Regions from separate parts of the Paenibacillus sp. FSL M7-1046 genome, predicted to be linked through region 3. Evidence: riboswitches for the same ligand, from Rfam matches in the RefSeq annotation. Region 3 holds a riboswitch; each other region holds the start of a gene.
What was found. Region 3 has a riboswitch for thiamine pyrophosphate ahead of NYE29_RS29850 (ABC transporter ATP-binding protein). Riboswitches for the same ligand answer to the same signal wherever they lie in the genome.
Positions count from the first base shown of each region.

Region 1: another riboswitch for thiamine pyrophosphate. It lies ahead of thiC (phosphomethylpyrimidine synthase ThiC); the one in region 3 lies ahead of NYE29_RS29850 (ABC transporter ATP-binding protein).
Region 2: another riboswitch for thiamine pyrophosphate. It lies ahead of NYE29_RS33810 (thiamine phosphate synthase); the one in region 3 lies ahead of NYE29_RS29850 (ABC transporter ATP-binding protein).
Region 4: another riboswitch for thiamine pyrophosphate. It lies ahead of NYE29_RS07855 (ABC transporter substrate-binding protein); the one in region 3 lies ahead of NYE29_RS29850 (ABC transporter ATP-binding protein).

Region 1 is NZ_JBBOXB010000001.1:3,158,714-3,166,681, forward strand. Features, by position in the region: gene NYE29_RS13935 (cellulase family glycosylhydrolase) at 17-1,462, shown strand; gene NYE29_RS13940 (hypothetical protein) at 1,788-2,642, shown strand; gene NYE29_RS13945 (PadR family transcriptional regulator) at 2,794-3,336, shown strand; gene NYE29_RS13950 (SDR family oxidoreductase) at 3,367-4,185, shown strand; TPP riboswitch at 4,270-4,376, shown strand; gene thiC (phosphomethylpyrimidine synthase ThiC) at 4,481-6,259, shown strand; gene NYE29_RS13960 (response regulator transcription factor) at 6,460-7,968, shown strand, end outside.
Region 2 is NZ_JBBOXB010000001.1:7,515,858-7,523,825, forward strand. Features, by position in the region: gene NYE29_RS33800 (thiazole synthase) at 1-725, opposite strand, end outside; gene thiS (sulfur carrier protein ThiS) at 914-1,117, opposite strand; gene NYE29_RS33810 (thiamine phosphate synthase) at 1,170-1,778, opposite strand; TPP riboswitch at 1,892-1,994, opposite strand; gene NYE29_RS33815 (SDR family oxidoreductase) at 2,143-3,012, opposite strand; gene NYE29_RS33820 (NUDIX hydrolase) at 3,269-3,694, shown strand; gene NYE29_RS33825 (hypothetical protein) at 3,839-4,264, opposite strand; gene mdh (malate dehydrogenase) at 4,387-5,328, opposite strand; gene icd (NADP-dependent isocitrate dehydrogenase) at 5,347-6,642, opposite strand; gene NYE29_RS33840 (citrate/2-methylcitrate synthase) at 6,740-7,852, opposite strand.
Region 3 is NZ_JBBOXB010000001.1:6,667,602-6,675,569, reverse strand. Features, by position in the region: gene NYE29_RS29860 (ABC transporter substrate-binding protein) at 1-779, opposite strand, end outside; gene NYE29_RS29855 (ABC transporter permease) at 776-1,552, opposite strand; gene NYE29_RS29850 (ABC transporter ATP-binding protein) at 1,533-2,297, opposite strand; TPP riboswitch at 2,449-2,552, opposite strand; gene NYE29_RS29845 (amino acid ABC transporter substrate-binding protein) at 2,827-3,660, shown strand; gene NYE29_RS29840 (amino acid ABC transporter permease) at 3,715-4,383, shown strand; gene NYE29_RS29835 (amino acid ABC transporter ATP-binding protein) at 4,396-5,148, shown strand; gene NYE29_RS29830 (S-layer homology domain-containing protein) at 5,374-6,048, opposite strand; gene NYE29_RS29825 (hypothetical protein) at 6,163-6,738, opposite strand; gene NYE29_RS29820 (AraC family transcriptional regulator) at 6,818-7,690, opposite strand; gene NYE29_RS29815 (Fur family transcriptional regulator) at 7,903-7,968, shown strand, end outside.
Region 4 is NZ_JBBOXB010000001.1:1,831,762-1,839,729, forward strand. Features, by position in the region: gene NYE29_RS07850 (hypothetical protein) at 1-1,302, shown strand, start outside; TPP riboswitch at 1,376-1,486, shown strand; gene NYE29_RS07855 (ABC transporter substrate-binding protein) at 1,611-2,681, shown strand; gene NYE29_RS07860 (thiamine-binding protein) at 2,758-3,051, shown strand; gene NYE29_RS07865 (ABC transporter permease) at 3,048-3,809, shown strand; gene NYE29_RS07870 (ABC transporter ATP-binding protein) at 3,829-4,671, shown strand; gene NYE29_RS07875 (response regulator transcription factor) at 5,162-5,764, opposite strand; gene NYE29_RS07880 (sensor histidine kinase) at 5,761-6,888, opposite strand; gene NYE29_RS07885 (ABC transporter permease) at 6,916-7,653, opposite strand; gene NYE29_RS07890 (ABC transporter ATP-binding protein) at 7,650-7,968, opposite strand, start outside.

The DNA of each region.
Region 1 (7,968 bases), 3.5 Mb from region 3:
AAGGAGGTAGCTTTATATGTTCAAAAAAATGTTTACGGTTTTTTGTGCATTAATTATCACCTTCATGACCGTATCTTTCGTCCCCCCGCAAAAGGTGAATGCCGAAGCTAATTCAGTCGTAGCCCAAAATGGCCAACTGCGAGTTTCTGGGAACCAATTAGTGAATCAGGCGGGAGAAGCGATCCAATTAAAGGGGATGAGTTCCCATGGTTTGCAGTGGTTTGGGCAGTACGTGAATTATGATAGCCTGAAATGGATGAGAGACAATTGGGGAATAACTATATTCCGGCCAGCTATGTATACGCAAGATGGCGGCTATGTCAATGATCCTTCGCAAAAAAATAAGGTGAAAGAAGCTGTACAGGCCGCGATTGATCTGGGAATCTATGTGATTATTGATTGGCATGTGCTGGGTGAAAAGGATCCGAATATTTATAAAGAACAGGCAAAAGGTTTTTTTGCAGAAATGGCCAATTTGTATAAGGATTATCCGAATGTGATCTATGAAATCGCCAATGAGCCTAATGGGTATGCTACGTGGAATGGCCACATTAAGCCATATGCAGAGGAAATGATCCCGGTCATCCGATCCATTGATACGAATGGGATCATTATCGTAGGAACCGGAACATGGAGCCAGGATGTACATGATGCCGCCAACAACCCTATCGCCCAAAGCAACATTATGTATACAACACATTTCTATGCCGGGACTCACGGTTCATTGCTGAGAGATCGTATTGATTATGCTAGGAGCAAAGGTGTGGCCGTATTTATCACAGAGTGGGGAACGAGTGACGCTTCTGGAGACGGTGGTCCTTTCCTTGCCGAATCTAAAGTATGGACGGATTTTATGAAAGACAGAAAACTGAGTTGGACCAACTGGTCGTTATGTGATAAAACGGAAGCCTCCGCTGCACTGGCGCCTGGCGCAAGCCCTTATGGAGGATGGTCTGACGCGCAGTTAACGGCATCCGGTAAATTTGTCAGAGAGCAGATAAAGTCAGCAACGCCACCTCCGAGTGATGGTATCGTTTCTGGTAAAACCTACAAAATGGTTAACGTAGGCAGCGGTAAAGCATTGGACGCAGCTGCTGCAGGCACTGCAAACGGCACAAATGTACAGATCTGGGACGATAACGGAACGGGTGCCCAGCAGTGGATAATCACAGATGTTGGCGGAGGTTTGTATAAGGTTATTAACGTCAATAGCAATACAGGTTTGGATGTAGCCGAGATGGGGACTGCCAATGGATCGAATGTGCAATTATGGAGTTATGGCGGCGGTTCCAATCAGAAGTGGAGCATTGTTAAAGTTGGAAGTACTTATAAATTGATTGCCAGCAACAGTGGGAAAGCTCTGGATGTTGCTGCTGCTGGTACTGAAAATGGAACCAACGTTCAAATTTGGGATGACAATGGTACAAACGCGCAAAAGTGGAATCTGTATCAACTAAACTAGCAGGGGAGGTTTGAAGAAGACTCCCGGATTGAATTTATCTCTGCTCAATGTTAATCTAACTAATAGAGATGCATACAAAGGAGCGTTAACCTGATCATGTGGATTACTCTGTAAAGATTAACAATGCGAAAGGATGCCTGTAATAGTGATTACACTATTTTATTCGGCATGCTTTTCTTTAATCTTACAGGGTATGCAGGGAAAGGTGTAATGTAAACCCATTCTGCGGATACCTTAGGGTATCCGCTTTTAATGTTGTGGGAAACCGCATCTCTATCGCTCCTAACCTACATATCCTCCTACTAATGATTGGAGGGATTTTATTATGAAACCGAAGTTAGTCTTGATTGAGGGATTACCAGGATTCGGGAAAACAACAACGGCTCAATTAGTTCATGAAATTCTTACGGAAATGAACCTTAAACCTCAGCTGTTTTTAGAAGGGGATTTGGAGCATCCAGCGGATTATGAGGGAGTCGCCTATTTGGAGAAAAATGAATTCGATGAATTATTGAATACCCATGTGAAGTATCGAGATTTGTTGAATAATCGTGTGATTAAACAAGGGAACCATTATTTCCTGGAATATCGAAAAATCGCAAATGAATATGGGCCCGATTTTCCAGATGAATTATTGCAGACAGTTGCCAAAAGTGATGTTTATGAATTGTCGCTAGCTCAAAACAGGAAACTGATAACAGAGCGTTGGAAGGGATTTGCGGCGAGTGTTTTAAATGGCTCAGACACCTTTATTTTTGATTGTTGTTTTATACAAAACCCTGTAACCATTGGGATGATTAAATATGGTGCACAGAAGGAAGACGTTATAAATTATGTTCTGGAACTGGCAGCGATTGTGGAGCGGCTGAATCCATTGCTGCTTTACGTAGAGCAGAATGATCTTGATCATTCTTTCAGAAAGGCCGTTACGGAAAGACCTAAAGAATGGTCGGAGGGATTTATTGAATATTATACTAACCAAGGGTATGGAAAAAAACAGGGTTATACAGGGTTAGAAGGAACCTTGGAGGTACTGAAGGCAAGAAGGGAATTAGAAGAAGAAATATTTAACGGCATAAACATAGCCAAGAAAAAAGTAAATAACTCTTCTTATGACTTAAATGATTATAAGCAAGTTTTGGTGGGGATTTTATCAGAATATTTTAGTTCAGCAAATTAAGCACAAATGACAAGCCGAGTTGATTTCAGGCATTCACTCCTGATTTCACTCGGTTTTTTTGCTTAAGTATTATATATTGACGTGATATATATTGGTCTGATATATTAATAAGTGTAATATGTAGATGTTTTTAAATAAGGAGGAGCTATTCTTGAACAGTCAGGATGTTATTTTAGGCTTGCTCATGAAAGAAGCGTTGACTGGCTACGAAATAAAGCAGTTATTGGAGAATGTGTTGTCTAATTTCTATAGCTCTAGTTATGGCACGATTTATCCTACGCTTGCCCGAATGGAGAAGGAAGAATTAATAACCAAGGAAATTGTGCCCCAGAAAGGTAAGCCAAACAAGAATGTTTATAACATAACGGCTAAAGGGCGAGATTGTTTTAACGACTATTTACTAGCGCCACTAGAGGGAGACAGTAGTAAGAAATCCGATTTTATGATGAGGCTTTATTTTGGCCGATTTGTGGGGTATGACAAGGTGATTTTCTGGTTGAAGCAAGTACAAGAGGAATCACAAAAAAAGTTAGATCAGTTATTAGAGCAGTATTCACATTATAAAGATGAAATGCACCCGGCCCAGATCATTTGCATCCAGATTGGGATAGCAGAATATAAAGCTAAACTTGCAACCATTGCCGGGGGATTGTTAAGCATGGAGCAGTTAGAGGAAGAGAAGAGCAGCATTTAGCGAATTCAGATACTTTTAGGAGGAATTTTAATGAAAACAATATTCATCACGGGTGCTTCATCTGGCATTGGGAGAGCTACTGTAAAACATTTTGCTGAAAGAGGATGGAACGTAGTAGCCACGATGCGTGCACCTGAAAAAGAAACTGAATTCATTACATTGGACAATGTATTGGTGTTGCGGTTAGATGTTGAGAAAACAGATACCATTCAATCTGCATTGGCTGAAGCTATTCAGCGGTTTGGTAAAATTGACGTTCTCCTGAATAATGCCGGATATGGGTCAATGGGGCTTATAGAAGTAGCTACGGATGAGCAGATCCGCAGACAATTTGAAGTGAATGTTTTTGGTCTTATTAGTATGACTAAAGCCATGCTGCCTCATTTTAGATCTAATCAGGAAGGGTTGCTAATCAACATCTCTTCAATGGGAGGGATCGTGACCTTTCCTACGATGTCTCTGTATCACTCCACTAAATTCGCGGTAGAAGGTTTTTCTGAATCCGTATCTTTTGAATTAGCATCCCAAAACATCAAAGTAAAGTTGATTGAACCAGGAGCCATTAGCACGGACTTTGGCGGAAGATCGATGGAGTTCTTTTTTAATGATGGCTTAACGGATTATAAATCATTCACTACTGCCTTTCTGGGTAAATTAGGGGAAATGGAAAAAGCTCCAGACTATGCCTCGGCACCAGAACTTGTAGCTGACACTATTTATCAAGCGGCCACAGACGGTACAAGCAAATTCCGTTATGTAGTGGGAGAAGATGCGGAAATGCTCATAAGTATGAAGAAAAATACGGTTGAGGAAGAGTATCTAAGTAATATAGCTCAGCATTTTTCATAAAAAGAGGACAGGTTTATCCAAAGCTCTATTAAGAGCACCGTTGACAATTGCTGGATTTCTCTGTAACTTAAACATAACTAAATAAGAAACCACTAGGGGAGCCTGAATAGGCTGAGACGGGAAAAATGCATTCCTGGACCCTTGAACCTGATCTGGATCATACCAGCGTAGGAAAGTGGAGTCGGACCTTTATTTCATTGTTGGCGTTAGCCTTATATGGATATTTGAGCCGCTCCATGTGGAGCGGCTTTTTTGCGCGCACTCTTATTTATTTAAACCTTAAGGAGGAAACAAGATGCCGAATCAAGAGAAGAAACATGAGGTCGATCTGTGTGCTTTTCCGGGAAGTCACAAGGTGTATGTGGAGGGCTCACGGCCTGATATTCAAGTTCCAATGCGCGAGATTACATTAAGCCGAACCTCGGGTACGGCCGGAGAAGCGGAGAATGCTCCTGTCCATGTCTATGATACAAGCGGGCCTTATACTAATGATGAAGCCTATAGCGATATCCGCAAGGGGTTAACGCCTCACAGGCTTCAGTGGATCGCGGAGCGGGGAGATGCCGAATCTTACGAAGGAAGAACGGTCAAGCCGGAGGATAACGGGAATCTCACGGAGAAGTCGGCGGCAGAGGTGTTTCCGGGATTGCAGCGTCGGCCCTTGAGAGCCAGAGAAGGCGGCAATGTCAGCCAGCTGCATTATGCGCGCAGAGGCCTGATTACGTCGGAGATGGAATTTATCGCAATCCGGGAAAATGTAACCCCTGAGTTTGTTAGAGAGGAAGTAGCCAGCGGCCGTGCGATCATTCCAGCGAATATTAACCATCCTGAGAGTGAACCGATGATTATCGGGCGGAATTTCCTGGTGAAGATCAATGCCAATATCGGGAATTCGGCGGTGTCCTCTTCCATTGATGAAGAAGTAGAGAAGATGAGATGGGCTACCCGCTGGGGAGCGGATAATATTATGGATCTGTCGACAGGCAAAAATATTCACACCACCCGTGAATGGATTATCCGCAACTCTCCGGTACCTATCGGGACAGTGCCTATCTATCAGGCTTTGGAAAAAGTAAACGGCAAGGCCGAGGATTTAACTTGGGAGGTATACCGGGACACTCTGATCGAGCAGGCGGAGCAAGGAGTGGATTATTTCACCATTCACGCCGGGGTACTGCTGCGTTACATCCCATTAACGGCCAAAAGAATGACGGGTATCGTCTCCAGAGGGGGTTCGATTATGGCGGCCTGGTGCCTGGCCCATCATCAGGAGAACTTTCTCTATACACATTTCGAGGATATTTGTGAAATCATGAAGGCTTATGATGTTGCGTTCTCTTTAGGTGACGGGCTGCGGCCAGGCTCCATTGCCGATGCTAATGATGAAGCCCAGTTTGCCGAGCTGGAGACGTTGGGGGAATTAACCTCGCTTGCCTGGAAGCATGATGTTCAGGTGATGGTGGAAGGCCCGGGCCATGTACCGATGCATCTGATCAAAGAGAATATGGATAAACAGCTTGAGCTCTGCCATGGCGCTCCTTTTTACACACTGGGTCCGCTGACTACGGATATTGCACCCGGCTATGATCATATCACCTCGGCTATTGGAGCGGCGATGATCGGCTGGTTCGGCACGGCGATGTTGTGTTATGTTACCCCGAAGGAGCATTTAGGATTGCCTAACAAAAATGATGTGCGGGAAGGCGTCATCACCTATAAAATTGCCGCCCATGCAGCCGACTTGGCCAAAGGACACAAGGGGGCGCAGGATCGGGATAACGCACTCTCCAAAGCGCGCTTCGAGTTCCGTTGGCGGGACCAGTTCCATTTGTCGCTCGACCCGGAACGGGCGCTGGAATATCATGATGAGACTCTTCCGGCGGAAGGGGCCAAAACGGCTCATTTCTGCTCTATGTGTGGACCCAAGTTCTGCAGTATGCGCATTTCTCATGGTATCCGCGATACGGCGAGGTTGCAGGATGGACAAGAAGAACCGGAGCAAGAGATGATTACCGCTGGGATGCGGTACAAAGCAGAAGAGTTTAAGGAAGGCGGAGGTCTGATCTATAAATAAACTGTCGGCCGGGTACTATAGCCTAATCGCCCTCCTCCCTCTCAATTGACAGTCTCCGGGCGTATACCTATAATGTAAATCAGATTATGAAAGCTGTTTCATTTCTGATAGATAAGTTTGTTTCGGTGAGATGGAACCCCTTAATCAAGCGGGTTTCATTTTGTTTTTTAGTGTATTTTTGTTCCCAAAAAGGAGAAGCCATGGACACAACGTTCTGCAAAATATTGGTGGTGGACGATGAAATGCTGGTACGGCAGGGGATAATCCATCTGCTGGACTGGGAAGGGGAAGGGTTTCAGATTGCGGGCGAGGCCTCCAACGGAAGAGAGGCTTTTGAATTAATTGAATTACAGCGTCCGCATATCATCCTGACCGATATCGTTATGCCTGTGATGGACGGGGAAGAGCTGATCCGGCTCGTCAAGGGGGTGTATCCGGAAATTGAGGTGATCGTGCTTAGCAGCTTCAGTGAGTTCGAATATGTGCGTTCGACCTTCCAAAGCGGGGTTGCCGACTATATCCTGAAGCCCAGACTGGAGGCCGCTTCCCTGCTTGCCGTTCTGAAAAAGACCGCGCAGCGGATTCCGCTGCTTCAGCATGTGGACTGGAGAAGCGACAAGCGGCAATCCGCGGACTATATTCTGGACAAACTGCTTTCCGGCTTTCCAGTGGAGTACGACGAGGAAGCGCTGCGGGTGATGTTCCCCTTTCCGGGCTTCGTGCTGCTAATTGCTGATACGGGCGACGAACCCGCTGCGAATAGCCGCAAAGAGGAGTGGCTGGAGAACAGTATTCGTTCTCTGCTGCAAAGCAGCGGCAGCAGGGTAACCTTCCGCCGGCTGTCTCCGCTGGAGGGGCATGTCCGCCTGTTGTTTAATCTGGAGGAGGCTGGGTATGAGGCGCTCGTCCGTCTTGCAGATCAGGTATTCACCGCGGGCATTCGTGCAAATATGTTCCTGAATCTCGCGGTCAGCCGGGCTTTCACTGAGCTGAGTGAACTGCATACGATCTATACGGATGATCTGATGAAGCTGCTGGACCGCCGCTTCTTTCTCCCGGATCACTGTTTACTGGTAGATAACGGCGAGGAGGGGGGGCAGGGTCCCGCTTTCGATCAGGATGCCTTCGGCGCAGAGCTGAACCGGCAGGAGTTCGATTTGGCTTTCGGCCGCTTGAGCGCATATGTTGCGTCCATGTCTGGCCGGAGAGATACAGGGATGTTCGAGTTCAAATCGTTTTTATGCCACAGTATGTTTCAGATCATCGGAATGCTGCTGCATTTCCATTACGAGGCCCGCGCCTTGGACGAAAGCAAATATGAGTTCTTCCGCTCCATTCATGAGGCACGGCATATCGGTGAAACGGAGATACGGCTTGAGCAGTTTTTGCAAGCTGCGACGGAATGTGTAACCAAGAACCGCGGCGGAGTACCAGCCATTCAAAAAATTTTACTATATATCGACGAGCATTATTCACGCCAGCTTACGCTGACCGAAGTGGCAAGGCAGTTTCATTTCAACCCGTCCTATCTGTCTAATTATTTTGCGCTACATAACAAAGAGGGCTTCAACGAATATTTAAACCGGGTGCGGATTGAAAAGGCGTGTCTGCTGCTGAAAGAAAATGCCGGTCTATCCATTTCCGAAATCAGCAGTCTTGTGGGCTACTCAGACCACAGCTATTTCACCAGAGTATTCCGCAAGCTGATG
Region 2 (7,968 bases), 850 kb from region 3:
GCCTCCTCCACCGGCCCCAGTCCGGCCAGATAAGCCTTGCGCCCTGCGGTTACCGCCTCACGGAATGCCTCCGCCATCAGAAGCGGATCACGCGCAGTAGCAATTGCCGTGTTCAGCAGCACGGCGGATGCGCCCATTTCCATTGCCTCAGCAGCCTCGGAAGGTCTGCCAATACCGGCGTCAACAATCACCGGAAGATCCACTTCTGCGATCAGAATCCGCAGCAACTCCTTGGTCTGCAGGCCGCGGTTCGAGCCGATGGGCGCACCCAGCGGCATAACAGCGGCAGCTCCGGCTGCCTTGAGCCGGATAGCTGCGGAAAGATCGGGACTCATATACGGAAGTACAACGAAACCCTCTGCAGCCAATATTTCCGTGGCTTTAACTGTCTCCATATTATCGGGCAGCAAATATTTCTGATCATTAATGACCTCGATCTTCACCCAATTGCCCAGCCCTGCCGCCCTGGCCAGTCTGGCAATACGTACCGCTTCTTCAGCTGTGCGCGCGCCGGAGGTATTGGGCAGCAACGTCATATGGGAGGGAATATGCATAACAATGTTGTCGTCACTCTCCGGATCAACCCGGCGAAGAGCCACCGTAATGACCTGAGAACCCGAGCGTGCAATCACTTCGGGAATAAGGGTATTGCGGCTGTATTTCCCGGTTCCGATAAACAGCCTGCTGGATAAAGGGATTCCGCCGATAACGAAAGAATCTTGCATAAAATCGCCTCCTGAGATAGTGGCCCGCTAAAATGCGGAGCTTCTGTTGCTGATACGCCGAGTTTTTATCTTACCTGTTATGTCTTACGTCTTACGTCTTGCCTCTTGCTTCCTACCACTTACCACTTACCACTTACCTCATACCATTTGCCTCTTACTTCTTGCATCCGGCAACACGCACTGGCACTTTAGCCCCCGCCGACAAAGTGGACCAGCTCTACGCGGTCACCTTCGCTCAGCAGCGTATCTCCATAAACGTCCTTGCCGACAATCTCACCATTCAGTTCCACGATAACCAGTCTCCCGGTCCACCCGGACCGGCTTAGCAGATCAGCTACAGTCCGGCAGCTCTCTTCATAGGTCCCGCCTTTTCCATTCACGATCAAATTCATGCTTGCTCACCTCCTTTAACTGGTGCAGGAGCATTATTAAATGGCTTCAAGCTTAGGGTACGGCCTGAACTGCTGATCTGTAGGCTGTAGCGGCGGCCACAGGATCTCCCGCACTGCATATTCCGGACATTACGGCAATTCCGGCAGCCCCGGTCGCCAGAACCTTTCCGGCATTGCCCGGCTCAATTCCGCCTATGGCGATCAGCGGAATGCTGCTGCAGCGGACAGCCTCAGCCAACTGCTGCAATCCGCGCTCCCGCTGCCCCGGCTTGCAGGCCGAGGGAAACACATGCCCGAACAGGCAAAAGTCCGCTTCCTGCCGGCCGGATTCAGCCGCCTCCTCCGGGGCATGCACCGACCTTCCCAATCGCAGCCCCGGTGCTACGCTGCGCGCTGCGGCAGGCGGCAGGCTGTGCCAAGCCAACTGGACCCCGCCCGCCCCTGCGGCCAGAGCAACGTCTATCCGGTCGTTGATCATCAGCTTGGCAGGCGGAACCCCCGCTATAATCAGCTGCTCCGTCAGAGCCATGAGCTCCCGTGCAGACATTGCCTTTTCCCGGAGATGGATATAATCCACTATGAATTGCACAGCAGCAGCCAGCTGAACAAACTGCGCCGGATTCTGCTTTCCATCCGAGATCAAATGTATCTCTTTCAACACGTTCACCTTCTCCTTTTCTTTTGCATTACCGGCAAACACAAAAAAGACCGCCCCCCGTAAAGGAGGCAGTCTGGAATATATACAGGAATACCGGGCCATTCAGCCCCGCTGCAGTTATTCGTTCTCCACTTCCCTACGCTGGTATAAACCAGATCAGGTTCAAAGGGTCCGAACGGGTATGTTCGTCTCAGCCTTGCGGCACCCCTAGTGACAAATTCATATTCAATTACGCTTAACGTTTCATATACTAACATATTATTCCTTGAAGAGCCATCCTTTAAAAGAGGCCTGCATCAAAAAGAGCGAAACCCAAGGTTCCGCTCCAGACTCAAATTATTCATAGCAATGGAATCAGCAGCCGCATTTAGCCGTTTACGACCTCGCCGCCGTTCACATGCATTACCTGTCCGCTTACATAAGATGAATCGTCGGAAGCCAGATACACATAAGCCGGAGCCAGCTCCTCCGGTTGTCCCGGGCGTTTCATTGGCTGCGTGCCGCCGAATTCACTGACTTTCTTCGCGTCAAAGGTCGACGGAATAAGCGGTGTCCAAATCGGTCCCGGCGCTACGGCATTTACCCGGATGCCTTTGTCCGCCAGGTTCATCGACAGCGAACGGGTAAAGCTGAGAATCGCCCCTTTGGTGGACGAATAGTCCAGCAGCTGCGGGCTGCCCCGGTAGGCTGTGATCGAAGTCGTGTTGATGATCGTGGACCCTTTTTTCAGGTGAGGCATGGCTGCCTTGGTCAAATAGAACATCGAAAAAATATTCGTGCGGAACGTCCGCTCCAGCTGCTCGGAGGTAATATCCTCAATCTTCTCCTGCGGATGCTGCTCGGCCGCATTATTAATCAGGATGTCCAGCTTGCCGAGTCCTTCCACCGTCTTATTGATCAGATCCTGGCAGAACGCCTCCACGCCAATATCGCCGGCAATCAGAATGCACTTCCGCCCCTCTTGCTCCACCTGGCGTTTAGTCTCTTCGGCATCGGAATGCTCATTGAGGTAGGAAATAACGACATCCGCACCCTCCTTGGCAAAATGAACGGCAACCGCCCGGCCAATACCGCTGTCTCCTCCTGTAATCAGAGCCGCCTTGCCCAGCAGCTTGCCCGCCGCCTTATAGGCTGAAGTCTCGAACTCCGGCAGCGGATTCATTTCACTTTCAATTCCGGGCTGGCGGTCCTGCACCTGCGGAGGTAGTGTTTTTTTGGTTTGCGTGTTGTCTGGCATGATCCATTCTCCTTTCGCTGTGTACCTGTTGGTTACTCATCGTTTTAGGGTTGGCTCAGGGTGCCTGGTTTATGCACCTGCAGATCATCTCTTCATTTGCTTTACGTTATGTTACTTACCACACCTTGGGTGCGGTCAAACTAAAATGTCAGTCGTTTTTGCCGTGGAAGGCGATATACTTTAGAGAGAAAGCACTAATCCAGCAAATGGAGTTGCGGATTTATGCAGACTCTGCGCAGAGGGGAGAGCACGCAATATGGTCAAACACACTCGCAGCATCATCGTTGCTGTCAAAGGAGTTATTGTACATGGAGGCCGGATTCTGCTTGTTCGGCGTGCGGCAAGAGATTCTGTCGGAGCGGGCACCTGGGAATGTGCGGGCGGGAAAATAGAATTCGGAGAAGACCTGGAGGCGGCTCTGGAAAGGGAGATTTACGAGGAGACCGGACTTGCGGTTACTGTCGGCAATCTGCTGTATGCAACCTCGTTTCTAACCGATCCGGCAAGGCAGCTTGTCATTATCACCTATTTGTGCCGGAGCACTGACCATGCAGTACAGCTGTCCGAAGAGCATTCGGATTATAAATGGTGCAACCGGCTCGAGCTTCAACGCCTGCTTCCGGCGGGAATCCTCGCTGAATTTGAGAAAAGCCATGTTTTCTCCCTGAACGAACTGCTGTAAAGCGTTGTCTGCTACAATCTGTGACAGCGGCATGGCGGGGTGGTACCCGATAGACTTGTCCCGAAGTAATGTCTGCACCCAAAAACCCGCTCTCCTTGCCATTCCGGAGGCGGGCTTTCTGTAGTCTTTCTATGAAGGAGAGTCTTAAATAATGCTGTTGTACACCATAAAAAACACCATTAGCACCAGCGCCACCATGAGCAGCAGGCTTAAGGTACGGATTTTGCCAGTCTCTGCGGATACGTCACGGTTCTCGCGCATGCCGGCTGCGGCAAGACGCAATGGTTTGCTGATGATGCCGCCGAGTGCAAACATCGCAAGCAGCAGGACAACCACCACGATCATCCACGGCACCGAATATTCACCCTTTGTCATCATATAGCCGCCAGTCAGCAGTTGGATGACGAGACCGTACTGGGCGAAGCGGTTGAAGCCGCCGATTGCACTAAGCGTTCCTTCTCTCGCAGGGACGCTCAGCTTCTGGACACGCCCGAGAACAAACGGCAGCACCAGATAAAAGCCCAGCGCCAATGTACCGATCATATGTAGAAAAAACAAAAAGTGACCCATAACATACCTCCTCTATTGTTTTCAGTGATTTTAGTTACACTTCAATTATACATAACCAACAAATAGAAGAAAAGAAAACCCCCATTTTAATTTCTAAAATGGGGGCTCCCGCAGGCTAATGCTCAAATCGTAACTACTGAAGTAACGGCACGTACCGAATCTGCCGACTTATCCAAAGCCGCTTTCTCCTCTGCCGTAAGCTCCAGTTCATATACCTTCTCAATACCGTCCGCACCCAGCAGCGCCGGAATGCCCATGAACAGCCCATCATAGCCGTATTCACCTTCAAGCAGAGCGATTACCGGAATAATCCGCTTCTTGTCCTTCAGGATCGCTTCTGTCATCTGGACCAAGGAAGCCGCTGGCGCATAATAAGCGCTGCCGTTGCCGAGCAGGCTGACAATCTCGCCGCCGCCGACTCGTGTACGCTGTACAATCTCGGCAATACGCTCTGCGGAAATCAGCGTATCAATCGGAATGCCGCCAACGCTGGAGTAGCGTACGAGCGGTACCATATCATCGCCATGTCCACCCAGCACAAAGCCGCGTACATCTTCAACCGAAACGTTAAGCTCTTGGGCGATAAAAGTACAGTAGCGGGCCGTATCCAGCACGCCGGATTGTCCGATTACCCGGTTTTTGGGGAAGCCCAGTGCATTGTAAGCCACATAAGTCATCGCATCTACCGGATTGCTCAATATAATTACGATTGATTCCGGAGCGACACGTTTCACATTTTCGCAGACCGATTTCACAATTCCTGCATTGGTATTCACCAGATCATCGCGGCTCATGCCCGGCTTGCGGGCGATGCCTGCCGTAATAATCACGATATCCGAATCCGCAGCATCCTCATAGCTTGAGGTTCCCGTAATCTGGCTGTCGAACTTCTGCACAGGGCCGGCTTCCAGCATGTCAAGCGCCTTGCCTTTGGTCGGGTTCTCGAGCTGCGGAATATCCAGCAGCACCACGTTGCCGAGTTCCTTCTGGGCAAGCATAAGCGCCGTGGTAGCGCCGGTGAAGCCGGCACCCACGACTGTAATTTTATAACGTTTGATGGCCAAGGGATATCCTCCTACAGGCTACAGATTATTGATAATTTCGTCGGCAAACGCAGAGCATTTCAGCTCTGTTGCGCCTTCCATTTGACGGGCAAAATCATAAGTCACCGTTTTGTTGTTGATCGCGGTGCTCATTCCTTTGTAGATAAGGTCAGCCGCTTCCTGCCAGCCCAAATGCTCCAGCAGCATTACTCCGGAAAGAATGACCGAACCCGGGTTCACAACGTCCTTATCGGCATATTTCGGAGCCGTACCATGTGTTGCTTCAAAGATAGCATGCCCTGTTAAATAGTTGATGTTCGCTCCCGGAGCGATGCCGATGCCGCCGATTTGAGCAGCAAGCGCGTCGGACAAGTAGTCGCCGTTCAAGTTCAGCGTAGCAATCACGTCGAAATCGGTCGGACGGGTCAATACCTGCTGCAGAGCGATGTCGGCAATTGCATCCTTGATGATGATTTTGCCGGCAGCTTCCGCTTCCTTCTGGGCAGCGTTGGCCGCAGCTTCACCATCACGTTCCTTGATGACATCATATTGGTTCCAGGTAAATACTTGGTCGCCGAACTCCTGCTCAGCCACTTCGTAACCCCAGTTCTTAAACGCACCTTCGGTAAATTTCATGATATTGCCCTTATGCACAAGCGTTACGCTCTTCCGTCCATGCTTGATCGCATATTCAACTGCAGCGCGCACGAGGCGCTTCGAGCCTTCGGAAGACACTGGCTTGATGCCGATACCGGAGGTTTCCGGGAAGCGGATTTTGTTCACACCCATTTCCTTCTGCAGGAATTCAATCACTTTCTTGACAGCCTCGGAGCCTTCCTGGTACTCGATACCCGCATAAATGTCTTCTGTATTCTCACGGAAAATAACCATGTCCACCAGCTCCGGATGTTTCACCGGTGAAGGCACGCCATCGAAATAACGCACTGGACGCAAACATACATACAGGTCCAATTCCTGGCGCAACGCCACATTCAAAGAACGGATTCCGCCGCCGATTGGAGTGGTAAGCGGGCCTTTAATAGCTACAATATATTCACGAATGGCTTCCAGCGTATCATTAGGCAGCCATTCACCATATGTATTGAAGGCCTTTTCGCCGGCAAATACTTCATACCAGGCAATTTTCTTTGAACCGCCGTAAGCTTTGGCAACAGCTTCATCAAGCACCCGTTTGGAGGCTTTCCAAATGTCGCGGCCAGTGCCGTCACCCTCAATAAAAGGAATAATCGGATGATTCGGAACCACCAGTTTGCCGTCTTCAATCGTGATTTGTTCGCCTTCTGTCGGCAGATCGTATTTTTCTAGTTTCAACATTTGTGGGGAATCCTCCTAAAAAGTTTAGTTTAGTTTGGTTAGTCACTTGCGTACATTCATTCTACTAGAGGGGTGGAGCGGCCCGCAAGGGCCGCCTTTATCTCTCGTCAACGGGAACGTATTTCTGTTCGGACATCCCTGTGTATTCAGCACGCGGGCGGATGATCCGGTTGTCTACATATTGCTCCAGAATATGCGCTGTCCATCCCGAAGCGCGGCTAATGGCAAAAATCGGCGTAAACAACTCCCGCTCAATGCCAAGCTGTGTGTATACCGAAGCCGAGTAGAAATCCACGTTTGGCTTCAGTCCCTTCTGCCCGGTGATCAGCTCCTCAATCTTGACGGACATATCGTAGAGTGTAGTGTCATTCTTCATGGTGCCCAGCTCGTGGGACATCTTCATCAGATGTTTGGCACGCGGATCCCCATTCTTATAGACACGGTGTCCGAAGCCCATAATTTTCTCACGGCGCTCCAGCTTCCCGCGAATATAGGGCTCCACTGCATCCAGACTGCCGATCTCCTCCAGCATCTTCATTACGGCCTCATTCGCTCCGCCATGCAGCGGACCCTTAAGGGCACCAATCGCAGACGTCACACCGGAATACATATCGGAGAGAGTAGCCACAGTCACGCGGCCGGCAAATGTGGAGGCATTCAGCTCATGGTCCGCATGCAGCACCAGTGCAGCATCCAGTGCCTTGACGGATACGACATCCGGCTGTTTGCCCCATAGCATATAGAGAAAATTCTCTGCGATGGACAAGCCTTCTTTGGGTGCAATGGGCTCCAGACCTTTGCGGATACGCGCCAGCGCAGCCACTATGGTCGGAATCTGCGCCTGAAGCTTCACTGCTTTGATTTCATTCGCTTCACGGCTCATGTCATCCGCCGCTTCATCATAGAGCGCGAGACTTGATACGGCGGAGCGCAGGGCAGCCATCGTGTTCGCTTCTTTGGGATACAGCTTCATTTGTGCAATGACCTGCTCCGGAATCGGTGCAAATGCGCTGAGATCACGTCGCAGAGCCTGCAGCTCAGGCGTAGTAGGCAAATTGCCAAACCACAGCAAATAAGCGGTTTCTTCAAAGGTGGCATTCTCCGCAAGATCATCAATATCAAATCCGCGGTAAGTGAGGACGCCATCCACAATCGAGCTGATTGAAGAAGTTGTGGCGACGATGCCTTCCAGGCCTTTAGTAGCTGTCATAGTATATCTCTCCTTTGCGAACAAGGGTATAAAAGCCATTTCTAACATCGTGAAAACATTTACATTTTAAAGGTTTAAAAACATAAAAAGAAGGCGATAAGACATCCTTAAAGATT
Region 3 (7,968 bases):
TAGTCATCCTCCGAATCCAACAAGCCCTGTTCACTGGCAACAAGTACAAGCTCATAATAGTCCGGCACTCCGTAGTCCGTCGGATCGAATGAAGTGACGGGGTGGCCTTCTTTTTCCAATATCAATGCCTCATGATTTATAAATCCGCCGATAATGCCGTCTGTGCGTCCGGTAGAAAGGGCAGGAATAAGATCGAATCCAACATCAATCAGGTTCAGTGAAGCCGGATCGCCTCCGTCGTATTTGACCATTGTCCGGAGCATCGCTTCATACAGGGGAATGGAGGAGTATCCGGCATTTTTGCCTGTGAGTTTTTTCGGGCCGGTTATCGCGCTCTCTGCGGGGACCAGAAGATGATTGAGCGGATGCCTTACGAGCGCTGCGACAGATTTTACAGGTATTCCTTCACTGCGCGCCATTAGTACCTGTGGTTGGTAGCTGAGAGCCAGATCAGCTTTGCCTGCGGCTACAAGCTTCAAAGCATCATTGCTGTCCGCCGGCATTTGAATGTCCACCTCCAGCCCTTCTTCGGCAAAATAGCCATTCTGCTGAGCAGCATACAGGAAGGAATGAACTGCGTTCGGATACCAGTCGAGCATTATAGTCAGCTTGTGCGGATTGCCGCTGGAATTCTCTGAAGAAGCGGCGGAGGTATCCGGGTCTTTTGCGCTGGCGCAGCCGCTTAAGAGGGTAAGCAGGCATAACAACAATAAGTATGGAATAAGGCGGTGTGTTTTCTTATGTGTGGAATGATTGCGATATAGCTCAGGATGGGTCATCGGTAAAATCCTCTTTTCTGCAAAATGAGTTTTTCGAGCACAGCGATACTGAGAAACAAGGCTACACCCAAAACGGACAGCAGCAATACGGCGGCGAACATTTCTGCACTTTGCAGATTGCCGGCCATCCGGCGGCTGAAATAACCAAGCCCCCGGCTGCCGCCCAGCCATTCCCCGATCGTCGCTCCGATCACACAGTAGACGATGGACAGCTTAAGTCCGGAGAAAAAGGAGGGCAGCGCCAGCGGAATCTGCGTCTTACGCAATATCTGCCAACGGTTTGCCCCAAGCGTCAGGAGCAGGTCTCTGTACAGGCTGCCGCTATGCCGCAGGCCGTCATAGACGGCTACCACAACCGGGAAAAAGGCAGTCAGAAAGACGACAGCAACCTTGCCCCACAGGGTATAGCCGAACCACATAATAAAAATAGGTGAGAGCGCGATCAGCGGAATGGTCTGGCTGATAATCAGCATGGGATAAAGTGCTTTGGCGAGCGGAGCGAACATATGCATGCCGGTACCCAGCAGTGTTCCGCAAACAACCGAGAGGGCAAACCCGATCAGTGACTCCTGCAACGTGGCGGGCAAATGCTCTCCGAACAGCAGTCCCCGCTTTTCAATCAGCGCTGTCCAAATTGCACTTGGCGCCGGGAGAATAAATGAAGGGATCATGTTCAGCTGTGCTGTGATCTCCCATGCCGCAATAAGCAGCACCACAAGCAGTAGAAAGGGGCCATAAGTCCGCAGCTGTTTCTTATACCATAGAGCTCTCATGCAATCTACTCTCCAAATCCTCCCGCAGGGCAACAAACTGCGGTTCATAATTCATTTTGTAATGTCTGGGTCTCGGCAAAGTGACGATTAGCTCCTGCAGCCCGCCGCCAGAGCCGCCGGTCATCAAATAAATCCGGTCGCTGAGCAGCAGCGCTTCTTCAAGATCATGAGTGATGAACAGAACGGATTTATCCAGCCCGCCCCACAGCTCCAGCAGCCAGCGGTGCATCTCCCGTTTGGTGATCGCGTCCAGCGCTCCAAACGGCTCGTCAAGCAGCAGCAGTTCGTTGCCTGCAGCTAGTGTGCGCAGCAGGGCGACCCGCTGGCGCATCCCGCCGGACAGCTCCTGCGGATAAGCATTTTCCTTGCCGGAAAGACCAAAGCCGTCCAGCATTCCGCGGATCCGGGCGAGTGCCTCGTGCCGGCTAGAGTCCTGCTTAAGCTCCCAGGGAAGCAGGCAATTGTCCAGCACGGTCCTCCAAGGCAGCAGCAGGTCCTGCTGCGGCATATAAGCGATCTGTCCAAGCCGCGAGCATGTCGAAGGAGAGCAGCGTCCATGTACGGTTATTTCACCGCCGGACGGCTCGAGCAGGCCGGCAATAATTTTGAACAGTGTGCTTTTCCCGCAGCCGCTGGCTCCAACAACGGAAATGAATTCGCCTTGGCGGACGGTCATTGAAAGACCGGAGAATACCGGATTTCTAGTCGCTGCAAACGAATAAGTCAGGTTGGTTATAGTGAGCATATTGGAATATGGAAACCTCCTGCGGGTGTAGTTTGTATGACGATACTTGCCGGATCGGCGGCAACAGCAAACACAAGAAAGACCCATTCATTTCCGGAGGAAATAAATGGGTCTGAACGTCACAGTCAGTTAGCTTAGTGCGGCTCCGCTGAACAATTCTGCTCCACTTCCCTCCGCTGGTATGATCCAGATCAGGTTCCAAGGGTCCGGAGCTTAAAGCTCCGTCTCAGTCGGCCGACTCCCCTAGTGAAATAACAGGTCAATATTGAATTTGCAATTGCTAATTAATATACCATATCCCGGCAGTTTGTAAAGAGAAGCAGTCGCTCACATTGCTGCAGTCCGGTTATGAACAGCGTGATCATACCGGCGGAAATCGCCTCTTTGCTGGAGCCGTACCGTTTCGGCTGGCATAAGTAGAGGTCTGACTGAAGATGCAAAAAACTTGATGAAGCAGCGGTGCTTTTGGGCAAGATAAGCAAGTGTCCATGCAGTGAAAAATAGAGGGATTTTGAAAGGGGTTCATGTGATGAAGAAGCTTAGTCTGACTATCCTGCTGCTGCTAACTCTGCTGCCGGCAGGGGCATGCGGCAATAATAACAATACAGCGCCTGCGGCTACTGCCGCGCCCACAGAAGGAGCGGCGGCTCCGGCCGGGCAGAACTCACTGGAAGCTGTTAAAGCGAGTGGCAAGCTGCGTATTGGTACGGAGGGGACATATGCTCCGTTTACTTTTCATGATGCAGAGGGCAAGCTTACCGGTTTTGATGTGGAGATTGCGAAGGAGATTACGAAACGGCTGGGGGTGGAACCCGAATTTATAGAAACCCAATGGGATGGCCTGTTTGCCGGCATGGATGCAGAACGTTTCGATACGATATTCAACGAGGTTTCGATCACGGATGAACGCAAGGTGAAATATGATTTCTCTGAGCCGTATATCGTCTCCAAGGGCGTGCTGATCGTGCGCGAGGATAACCAGAATATTACAGCCTTCGCGGATCTTAAAGGCAAGAAGGCAGGTCAATCGCTGACCAGCAACCTGTCCGATATCGCCCGGGAGAACGGTGCAGAGATCGTCGCTGTGGATGGCTTCAACCAGGCCATAGACCTGCTGACCTCGGGCCGGATTGATGCGACCGTAAATGACGGCTTGTCCTATCTCGACTTAAAGAAGCAAAAACCAGATGCAAAGATCAAACAGGTGGATGAAACGGCTGAGGGATCGAAAAGTGCGGCAGTTTTCCTCAAAGGAAACGAAGAGCTGGTTAATGCCGTCAGCGATGCACTGGCTGAAATGAAGAGCGATGGAACCTATCTGAAAATATCGGAGAAATACTTTGGGGCGGATGTGTCCAAATAACAAATGGAGCTGGCGCGAAGATGCAGCCGAGTGTCCAAAAAGGATGTCTGAACGATGGATGACCGGAAAATTGGGATTTTCATGGATTCACTGCTACCCCTGTTTAAAGCGGGGGTGGCTTATACCCTTCCGCTGGCGCTTGTTTCCTTTGCGCTTGGATTGCTGCTGGCTGTTCTTGCCGCGCTGTTCCGTCTCTCCTCATGGAGAATCCCGAAGCTGATCGCCCGGTTCTACGTCTGGGTAATCCGCGGGACACCGCTGCTGGTGCAGCTCTTTATTATCTTTTATGGACTTCCGGCGGCAGGGATTGTGCTGGATCCTTTTATTGCCGCTGTAATCGGTTTTACACTCAGTGTTGGAGCCTATTCTTCGGAAATTGTCCGGGCAGCCATCCTGTCCATACATAAAGGCCAATGGGAAGCTGCCTTTTCCGTCGGAATGAGCCGGGGGCAGGCACTGCGGCGGATTATTCTGCCTCAGGCGGCGCGTGTATCGGTTCCGCCCTTGTCGAACTCTTTTATCAGTCTCGTAAAGGACACCTCCCTGGCGGCAAGCATTACGTACGTTGAGATGTTCAAAACAGCGCAGCAGATCACGGCGACCACCTACGAACCGCTGCTGCTCTATAGTGAGGCTGCATTATTCTACCTGCTGTTCTGCTCCGTACTGTCCGCGCTGCAAAATGTCCTGGAACAGCGGTTTGACCGTTATTCGGCGAGATAAGGAGGAAAGCACTTGATTGAAATTCGCGGCCTGCATAAATCCTTCGGTTCGCTACAGGTGTTAAAAGGTATCGACCTCAGCATGGAGCATGGCAAGGTTCTGGTGATTATCGGGCCCTCCGGCTCCGGCAAAACAACGCTGCTTCGCTGCTTTAATCTGCTGGAAATACCGGATCAGGGCAGCCTGTCGCTGGGGGAATTAAACCTTGAATTTACGCAAAACAGGAAAATTCCGCATAAGACACTGATGGCCCTACGCCAAAAAACAGGGATGGTCTTTCAGTCCTACAACCTGTTTCCGCATATGACTGCGCTTGGCAATGTAATGGAGGGGCAGGTTACTGTACAGAAACGCAGCAAGGAGGAAGCTAAGCAGCGGGGGTTAGAGCTGCTGGCCAAGGTAGGCCTCAGTGATAAAGCGGAGGCTTACCCTCATCAGCTGTCCGGCGGCCAGCAGCAGCGTGTGGCTATTGCCCGGGCGATGGCGGTCGATCCCGAAGTGCTGCTGTTCGATGAGCCCACTTCAGCGCTCGATCCTGAACTGGTGGGCGAGGTGCTGAAGGTCATCAAGCAGCTTGCGGCTGAAGGCATGACAATGGTGATCGTCACCCATGAGATGAAGTTTGCTGCCGATGTGGCCGACCGGATCATCCTGATGGACAACGGTGTGATCCTGGAACAGGGAACTCCGCAGCAGGTACTGGAGCAGACGGAGAATCCGCGGGCCCTGCAGTTTCTGAACCGGCTGAGCGGCGATGATTTGTGAGTCGCAGTGTATCCAAGCTGCGTGGAACAAGTAAAGGCAGTCCAGGGGGAGACCCGGACTGCCTTTACTTGTATTTAGTTCAAATATAAGAATTTATATGTTTCACACGATAACTTATCCTTCTATTTCTCGCTGAAACGGTACCGTCCTTAAAAAGGACGGCAAAGCCGTTTCCACTTGATCTCATGATGCGCAAGGAAGCGCCTGAGATGCGGTCAATAGTATTTAGTTCTGTGTGGATGCATCATTGACTGAATTCAGATACTCCAGTGCATTGTACAGCATAACAGCCGCTTCGGCGCGGGTGAGCTCGCTTTTCGGATTAAACTTGCCATTTGCATCAAGCGTGTTGATCTTGTATTTCAGCGAACGCTGTATGCTGCCTTGGTAGGAAGGCTCCAGTGCAGCTTCGTCAGCGATATCTACAGGAACAATATTGATCAGTGGCAGATTGCCAACCTTCTCCACGGCCTGAACGAGCAGGTTGGTGAACATCTCCTTAGTAATTAGCTTGGAAGGATCGATATCTGCAGGAATATCAACGTCGTTGTAATGGGCGTTGACGAATGCTTCCGCATACCAGGTTTTATCTTTTACCTTGGAGAATATAGCGCTGGCCAGAGGAGCCTTGTTGAAATCAATGGCAGCCAGACTGAGTTGAAGTCCACCAGTGATAAACTGCACGCCTTGTGCTGTGGTCACTTTGGCGCCGGGCAGAAACTGGGTATCGGAGATGCCTTTTATGAGACCTTGTTCCTTTAGGGAGTTGATCTTGGACTTTCCGGATACGTTGTCAATATCTTTAAAGCTGCTGCCAGCAGCAAACATCTGTCCTCCCAGCGAGAAGGAGAGAAGTGATACGGTTGTTATCACTGCAAAAGCACTTTTTTTCAGTTTCATGGAGATTCCACCTCTATAGTAGGGTAGGCCGCTTGGCCATTATCAACTCCTTTGACGTTATTGTTGGGGAGAAGGTTGCAGACAATTTAATTTTAAATGGCTGTGTCTGCGTTTTCACATCACTTCCTGAAACATCAGGTTGCGGTAAGGATACTTACTGAGGCTGCTCTTGAACAATAGAGCGGCACCATACTCCTCTATCGTGACGGATTTCAGTGAACTTGCTTTAACGAATCTGCGAACCAGCTTGTTAACGGCGGTCCTGTCGTTGCGCCGGATTGCGGCGGCAAAGCTTTCGGCATAACTGCGGCTTCTGGCCAGCTTCCGGTAAAACGGGAGTACAGCTGCGGCAATCCTGCGGTGCATCCTTGCATTAAAAGTAAATTGTACGGTACCCGGCGGGATCGTCGTCCCGTTTGTATAGAAGGATACCGGCAGCGGAAAGGGGAAGGTAATAAAGTAGCCGATGCCGTTTGTGCCGTAATTCTCCACAGAAGCCAGAGTAGGAATCTTTGCGAGCAGTTTGCCCATAAGACTAAGGTCTGCGTTAACGATGGCGCTTGACCATTGCGCGGCAAAGCTGCCGCTTCCGGCTATCTTCCGGTAGAACGGCAGCATGGCCGCAGCAACTTTGCGAAGAATGGAGCCAGTCACAAGGGGTCTTGCTGTAGGTGCGATTGCATTTGCCATCCGGACCCTCCTCATATCAATAAAATAATCCCTCAATATAAGGTATGGAAGCCGGGCCTATTTCGGATTGGGCAGACGTTTAATCTACAGGAATATAAATAGTTATTCGCATATTATCGGGATACGATGACTTCAACACATCCGTAATTTCAAAGTCCGGCCCCTCCCGCCGTTCATAATTGGTGTTCGGCAGCCAGGTTCCGTAGATATAGTCTCGGGTTGACTGGGTCAACCCGGCTGGGCCATGGGCCTTGAACATGGCATAGTTTCCTGCCGGGATATCGAATTGGACATAAGCTTCCGCTGGAACTTCCGCTGTATCCGCTACCGCTTCACCGATGATAAATGAGAAGTCTCCGTTCTCCTGATAGTGGCAGGCGATGCCGTAGGACATCCCCGGTGACTGTTTTTCCGGAATAGCCATGAACCGCCCGTTTCTTCCAAAGTCATCATAGAATCCGGGAATATCCTTGTAATGCGCGTCTTCATTTAGATTCGTTTTGTACTCTACGCCGATAATCTTTGTTCCTTCCCAGTGGATCAGAGTTGGTTTGTCCATTTTGTGTACATCTCCTTTGGTTTTTTTTTGGAGTTCCAGAAAATTGATGACAGGCTGTCCTTGGATAACGTCTGCAGTTTTGCGGTATTTACCGGGCGTCAGGCCGGTAAAGCTTTGAAAAGCCCGGGTGAACGCTTCCTGGGACTGGTACTGAAGACACAGGGCGATTTGCAGTACGCTTTCGTTGCTTCCACGCAGGCGGTTAGCCGCCTCGGACAATCTTCGTTTGCGAATGTACTCGTTGACAGTGAAGCCGGAGATTGCCAGGAACATCCGCTGGAAATGAAATGCCGAGAAATAAGCCCGGGCGGCAATCTCCGCAATCCGCAGTTCCTCCTGCAGATGTTCTTCAATGTAGTCGAGCGACTGCTGGATTCTGAAGTAATAGTCCATCGGCGTCATTCCTTTGCGCGTTAATTACAGCTTTAATTATGCGGGATATGTTGAAATGTTTTTTGATTCATTGTGCGGAAATTCGGCGGGTGATGTTATAATCATGTCATAGACTTTTCATTTATGGTCAATTTTGTTATGCTTATATCGTAACGATTACTAATTATAAGTACAAGATATAAGGAAATTCTTGCGGAAAGGCGGGAGAAGCCATGAACCCAATTGCAAATATCAGCCAACAGTTTGCTGCGCAAAACTATAAATTGACGCCCCAGCGT
Region 4 (7,968 bases), 4.8 Mb from region 3:
GAGGTTGACCAAGGTCCGCGCCCCGCAGACGAAGAGGAGGCAGCTTCGCTCGCCCGCGTCAAAGCACGTACACTTGCCCGTCTGGAGCCCGAAGCCGCTGTCCACGCCTTCCGTTCCTTCGCCCGGAGATCCCAGAGGCGGAATATCTTCGCGGCCGCAGCGGCAGTAATACTCATCGCTGCCGGTATGCTCGCTTTCTCTCCTGAGGTACAGGCCGGGTTAAGAAAGGCGCTGAGTTTCCTTCCTGGCTTCGGCACCGTTGTGGAGAACAGCCCCGGTGACCGGATCTATGTACTGAGCAAACCCTATGACATTGCTGTGGGGGACGGAAGTCTGACCGTGGATGCCGTTCTCCTGCAAGAGCTTGGCGTGAGCATTACGCTTCGCGGCCGGAAAGTCCCTGAAGTCAGCGAATTTGAGGCAGATATCGGCGGCAACCGCTATACTTTCACCTCTTACATGCGTTCGTCCTCGGAGAGTGAGTGGTACGGCAGCTACAGTTCAACTCAAGCGGTGCAACTGAAGCAGGATAATCTTCTAACCCTGCATCTGGGCGGCACAACCGTTGGTCCGTTACAGCTCACCGCTCCGAAGACAGCTGAGGAGCTCGGGGAACTCGGCGCAAGCGATATACAGCAGGATGTGCGGATTACTGCTTTTCCGGTGGACCTTGGCGGCAGGCTTGTCCGTGTCCAGTTATTGCCCACACTGACGGGAGAATCCGGGCTGACTGTCCATTCTTACGGACTGGAGCCGCTGGTGCCTGGATCAGGTCTCTATATAGAGAACGCGGCAGGAGAAAAGGCGGTACTGGAGCAGCCTGAATCCATGTCCTATCCTTCCGACTTCCGGTTTCATGAGACTGCCGGGGCGGGCGCTTGGCCTTATACGGTCTTCATTCCTTATATTGAAGTTTCAGATCGTGACGCCGTATCTGCAGAAGTAGAGATTCCGCTGCCTGATATCGGCCAGGAGAAAATGCTCCACACACGCGCGGAAATCGCGGGCTTTCAGGTAGAGTTCACCCGCATTGAACGTACCGGCGAGACGGCTGCCAGCGTCGATGTGAATGTGAATTTCAATGCCGCAAAGCTGCGGACGCTGAAGTATTTCCTTATTCGCTATCCGGGGCAGGCGGACAACAGCTCATTCTCTTGGGTGAATACCGACCAGACCTACGGCGTGATGAAAACCCTCCATTTAGAAGCAAAACCCGGGGAGGATAAGCTGCGTTTTAAGCTTTCTGAGCCGCATTTTCTGCTCAAAGGGCCGTGGCGCCTGCCGCTGAAGCTTGATAGCTAAGCAGAGTTGCTACTGGACAACTATGGAGCGGGCGTCTATAATACACCGTAAGAACACAGCAATACCTATAACTTCATAGTACCAGGGGTGCTGGAATTGGCCGGCTGAGATTGTGTCCCACAAGATACTGACCCTTATACCTGATCTGGATAATGCCAGCGTAGGAATCGTCAATCGCTTACGGCCGTTTATGGCCCAAGCACAACCTTGCGCAAGTAACTGGTGTCCCGATTCTCGGGGCGCCTTTTTTATATGGGACTATTCAGAATTTGGAAGACTAGGGTTGCTGGAAGGAGAGAAGAAGAGAAATGGGAGTCACAAAAGTATTAAAGCTCAGCCTCACCTGCATGCTGGTCTTTGCCATTGCCGGATGCGGCAATAGCAACGGGAACTCCGGCGGGAATGCGGCAGAGACTGCCGGGAACAGCACCACTGCTCCTGAAACCACTGCCGGGGCAGCAACGGACGCTCCGAAGGAGCTGACCAAGGTAAAGATCGCGCTGGACTGGACGCCGAATACAAATCATACCGGGCTTTATGCGGCAAAAGAGCTGGGCTATTACGAAGAGGAAGGGCTGGATGTTGAAATCGTGCAGCCGGGCGCTGCCGGGTCCGACACGATGGTTACCTCGGGCGAAGCCGCTTTTGGCATCAGTGCCCAAGAGGCGCTGACGCTGGCCCGCCTGCAGAAGGTGCCGCTCGTGTCCATCGCCGCTATCATTCAGCATAATACCTCCGGGTTCGCTGCACCGAAAGACCGCAATATTAAGACACCGAAGGATTTCGAAGGCAAAACCTACGGCGGCTGGGGTTCCCCTGCCGAAGAAGCGGCCATGAAAGCCATTATGGACCCCGAAGGCGGAGATGTGAAAAAGGTGAAGCTGGTGAACATCGGTGAAGCGGACTTCTTCACCGCCGTGAAACGCGACATTGATTTTGCCTGGATCTTCTATGCCTGGACCGGGATTGAAGCGGAGCTGCGCGGAGAACCGCTCGACATGCTCTACCTCAAGGATTATGCACCCCAGCTTGATTACTACACACCGGTACTGACTACTAGCGAGAAGGAAATTGCCGAACATCCGGAGCTGGTGAAGGCTTTCCTTAAGGCTACCTCGAAAGGTTATCAATACGCCATTGATCAGCCGGAGGAAGCCGCAGCTATTCTAACCAAAGCTGTTCCCGAGCTGGATCCCAAGCTGGTCCTGGCCAGCCAGAAATGGCTCAGCCCGAAATACAAGGATGATGCCGTCCGCTGGGGCGAGCAGAAGAGCGAGGTCTGGCAGGATTACGCCGACTGGATGTATGGCCTGAAGCTGCTCGATCAGCCGCTGGATGTTCCAAGCACATTTACGAATGAGTTTTTGCCAGCTAACTGATTAAGGATGAAGTGATTGAATGTTCGTTTCGCGCTGTACGCAGATTACCCATTTAAACTGAGAGGATTGATATATTGTGGCCAATACATTGCTAAGCATTCAGGTAATTCCCAAAACTCCGAACAACGAGGATTCGATTCCTTACGTGGACAAAGCCATCGAAGTGATTCAGAAATCAGGTGTAAAACATCAGGTGAACCCGCTGGAGACCACGATGGAGGGCGACATCACCGAGCTGCTTGAGGTTGTGCGCCAGATGCATGAAGCCCTGATTGCAGCAGGCAGTCCGAGCATCATCTCCCAGATCAAAATCGCCCATAACCCGAATGGAATCAGCATGGACAAGCTGACGGAGAAATACCGGCCGTGAGATCGTATTGGAAACAGATTTGGCCGCCCCTTGTGGCGGTCGTCTTTTTTCTGGGGTTATGGCAAGTTTCGGTATCCCTGTTCCATATCGAGTCATGGATCCTTCCCAGTCCAAGCGATATCGCCCGGGAAACCTCGGGCAATGCTTCCGGCATTTGGGCACATACAGCGGCTACGCTGCGCCTTACCCTGATCGGCTTCCCCATCGGCACAGGCGTGGGTCTTATTGTCGCCCTGCTGCTGCATCTGCTGCCTTGGCTCAAGAGAGCACTCTACCCGCTGCTCATTCTCAGTCAAAATGTGCCCTCCATTGCGCTCGCGCCGCTGCTGATTATCTGGTTCGGCTTCGGGCTGCTGCCGAAGATTGTGCTGATTACACTTGTCTGCTTCTTCCCGGTTTCAGTCGCCGCCATGGGCGGCCTGATGCAAAGCGACCGGACCATGCTAAACTATATGAAGATGGCCGGCGCGAACAAATGGCAGATCTTCACCAAGCTGGAGCTTCCGGGCTCCCTGCCCGCCCTGTTCTCGGGGCTTAAAATTTCGGCCACCTATGCCGTAATGGGCGCTGTTGTCGCGGAATGGATCGGCGCTGACAAGGGCATCGGCTACTACATGCTGCTGCAAAAATCCGCTTACCGCACAGACCGCGTATTCGTCGCCATTGCCATCATCGTGCTGCTCAGTCTTGTGCTGTTCGCACTTATCGCACTGCTGGAGAAATGGCTGGTGCGCTGGAAACCGCGCAAAAGTTCCTAGAAAAGGAGGATGGCCGACAATGCCGCATATTACAGACAACCCGCCATCCGGCACTGAAGCAGCCGGTATTCCTGAATCCAGGACCTTACCACCTGCACTTGAGGTAAAAGGAATCTCCAAAACCTTCACCCACCGCCGCCGCGAAACCCGCGTGCTGGACAACGTATCCTTAACAGTGCAGCCGCAGGAATTCGTCTCAATTGTCGGACCCTCAGGCTGCGGAAAAAGCACTTTATTCCATATTATCGGGGGCCTGGAGCTGCCGGATGCCGGAACGGTAAGCATGAACGGCAACCTTGTTACAGGGCAGCGCGGAGAGATCAGCTATATGCCGCAGCAGCCCGCGCTCTTCCCTTGGCGGAGCATCGAGGACAACGTCCTGCTCGCCGGTGAGCTTAAGGGCGCGCCGCAGGCTGCGGCGCGGGAAACCACCCGCCATTGGCTGGCCAAGGTCGGCCTTGGCGGCTTCGAGCGGGCCTACCCGCATATGCTGTCGGGCGGCATGCAGCAGCGGGCTGCCTTCCTGCGGGCGCTGCTCGCGCCGCAGGAGCTGATGCTGCTGGACGAGCCGTTCAGCGCACTGGATGCGCTGACGCGCAGCGAAATGCAGCGCTGGCTGCTGGAGCTGTGGGAGGAGAACCGCCGCTCCGTGCTGTTCATCACCCACAACATTGAAGAAGCGCTGCTGCTCTCCAGCCGCATCTATGTGTTCTCCGGACGTCCCGGCTCCGTCCTGCATACGGTCGATGTCCCGTTTCCCCGGCCGCGCCGCGAGGAAATCGCCGATTCGCCGGAATTCCTCCAGCTCAAGCGCCAGCTGTCACAGTGGATGCGGGAAGAGCAGGCGAAGAGCGCCAAGTAATCTTAAGCGATATCCGCTTAACAACCTGTACATTAAGACCAGCCGCCCGATGAACCGGACGGCTGGTCTTATTAATATGTAGTTATTTCAAGATAACCACCCGAATGCGACACTGATTCAGGCAGCGCAGGGCTACGCAACACAAACAAAAGGAAACACGCCCGCTATTTTCATATAAAACCTATTTTTATTGATTTAGAGGGAATTACTCCCTATATTATTCAATTACTAAGCCCTTTTTCCATTTTCCATGGAATTACCGGTAGTAAATCCCTCTGCTTGCCGCACCATTCTGTCGGTGGCATAATTAGCGGGACCATTCCCCTTTAAGCTATAGGCATACATCAGCTCCATAAAGAGACTACTGGCCCCCTTCCCGCCGCTCCATTAAGCATTCAACCTTAATAGAATTTATCCGGACGTAACCAGTAACAATCCACCTGTAGCACGCCCACCGCAGCATTCAGAAATATCAAGAGATAATAAACGCCTAAATCCAGCCCTTCTCCTCAGCCAGCCGTACGGCTTCGATCCTGCTTTTCACTTCCAGCTTGCCCAGAATTTCCGAGATGTAATTGCGGACTGTCCCATAGGATAGGTGCAGACTCCCGGCAATTTCACCAGCCGTCTGCCCTGCTCCGGCCAGCCGCAGAATCTCCCGTTCACGGGAGGACAGCGGATTCTCTTCCCGCAGGCTGCCGAAGACCAGTTCCGGCGAGACCTCACGGTGTCCTTCCATGACGCGCCGGATCGCATCCGCCAGCTTGTCGACCGGCTCGTCCTTCAGCAGATAGCCCTGAATCCCGGCCTTCACGCCCCGTTCGAAATAGCCCGGCCGGGCAAAGGTCGTCAGGATAATGATCTTCGTCCGGCAGCCTTTGGCTTTCAGCAGCTCCGCCACCTCCAGCCCGCTCTTCAGCGGCATTTCAATGTCCATAAGACATACGTCCGGTTCCAGCCGCTCGATCAGCGCAAGCGCCTCCGCCCCGTCGCCGGCCTCTCCGAGAACCTCAATGTCCTCCTCCAGGTCAAGCAGCGAGGCCATCGCCCCGCGCAGCAAACGCTGATCCTCGGCGATTACAATGCCTATCATGCCAATTCCCCCTCCTTATGTTCCTTGATAATCCTTGGAATCACTACAGATAATGCTGTCCCCCCGCCCGGATTGGAGCTTAATGTCATTGAGCCGTCAACGAGCGACAACCGCTCGGCCATCCCTTTCATTCCGTTGCCGTCGCGGCGTTCCCGTCCTGCTTCATCAGGAGTGAGTCCAATTCCGTTATCCTCAACGGTGATCCGCACTGCCCCCTCCGTCAGCGCAATTCCGATTCGGCAACGGGTGGCTTGGCTATGCTTCACTATATTCGTCACCGCCTCCTTGATGCAGAGGCTGAGGATATTCTGTGTCAGGTCAGGCACGTCCTCCAGCGACACCTCCCCCTGCACTTCAAGGACTATCTCCGCAGCCCGCAGCATTTTCCCGGCCTCTGCCAGTTCCTCGGCTACGGTAACTGCCCGCATCTCCGAGACCAGCTCGCGAACCTGGCGCAGTGCCGCACGCGAGGTGCGCTGAATCTCCCTGGCTTCGGCCTGCGCGCGCTCCGGGTCCTTGGCGACAAGCCTCTCGACAAGCTGGCTTTTCAGTGTAATCAGCGACAGGGTATGGCCCATCGTATCATGCAGGTCCCGGGCGATCCGCATCCGCTCTTCGCGTTTGACCAGCTCCTCGATGACTTCATTCGCCTGATCCAGCTGTTTCTCCAGTATTTTTCTACGGCCTAGAGATTTTATCCCGAACGGAGAGACCAGCATAATAATTAAAAAAGGAAAAAAGAACAGCAGGTCATACAGATTCATCCCCCATGCCGCTATAACCAGCGGTACCAGAATCACACCGCAAAAAACTACATAGGCTATCTTGAACTCTCTCTTACCGGCATACCAGCCGACAAAGTTGGAAGAGAAGAAGCCCATGAAAAAATTAAGCGGGTTGTAGCATAGGCTCAGCACCACAATCAGCAGCATTTGCAGCCCCAGCCAGTAGTTAAAGGCTTTGTCACCGGCCCAGTATAACTGGCGGTATGTCACGGCGAAGAGCAGCAGCAGAGCTGCTCCAATGATCAGCTTCAGGCCCCGCTCCTCCTGTAGATTAAAAGCCGGAAGCAACAAATAGAATATCCATACAAAAGGGAAAAAACCGTATTTTTGCGGGAACAACCGAAACTTCCTGCCTGACAACATGCATTACACCGCTTCCTGTTTTTTTCGAATATACAGCGATAGTAACATAAATATTGCCAGATAGCCGAGCAAAATCAGCACACCGCTCCACTGTGGATGGCTGCCCCGCACAATCTCCCAAGCCCCGTTTCCATAATTATAAGAAGGCAGCCAGCGGCCGATCCGCCGCATCAGCTCCGGAAGAATATCCAGCGGCATCCACATGCCGCCGGCCAGCGCCAGCCCCATATAGAGCACATTGCTGACACCGCTTGCCGTATCTACCCGTTTCATAAAGCCGACAAGTGTGCCAAGCGCCAGAAAAGGCAGGGAGGCAACAACAATCCATAATCCGCTGAACAGCCACTGCCCTGCAGTCAGGGACACCCCGTTCATCAAATAACCGGCGGCAAATATGCATACCACGGAGAAAAGCTGCATGATCATCTGAGCAAACATTTTGCCGATGAAATAGACATAGGACGGCAGCGGAGTAATGCGGATAAAGGTATTCCAGCCCTGGGTCCGCTCCTGCACAAGCCGGATGCCAAGCGTCATGATCGCTGACCCCATTACACTGAACGCCGCCATCGACATCAGATAATGAGCCTGCCAGAGGGCCGCGTCGTCCATGCCTGTATTCACCACTTTAGTGAAGATGAAATAGAACATGATCGGCATGACCAGCGACCAGAACACATAATAAGGATTGCGGAAGATCCGCAGCAGCTCGGACTTGCATTGGTTGATAATTATTTTCATGGCTTTACGCCCTCCTCCGGTTGAATCGTCAATTGCTCAAAGGCTTCATCCAGCCTGCCCTGATCAATACGCACATCCTTCACTTCAAGCCCGCCGGTAAAAATAGCACGGAGCGCCTCGTCCGTATTCTCTGTCGTGACCACAATCCGGCCGTCCTTATCGTACATTTCCTCGACCGCTGCCAATTGCCGCAGCCGTCCGCGCAGCTCTTCAGGATCGCCTGCAGCCAGAAAGGACAGCGATTGCCGCACAATTCTCCCCTTAATCTCATCCGGGCTGCCGTCCGCCACCAGAGCGCCGCGGCTGAACAGCAGA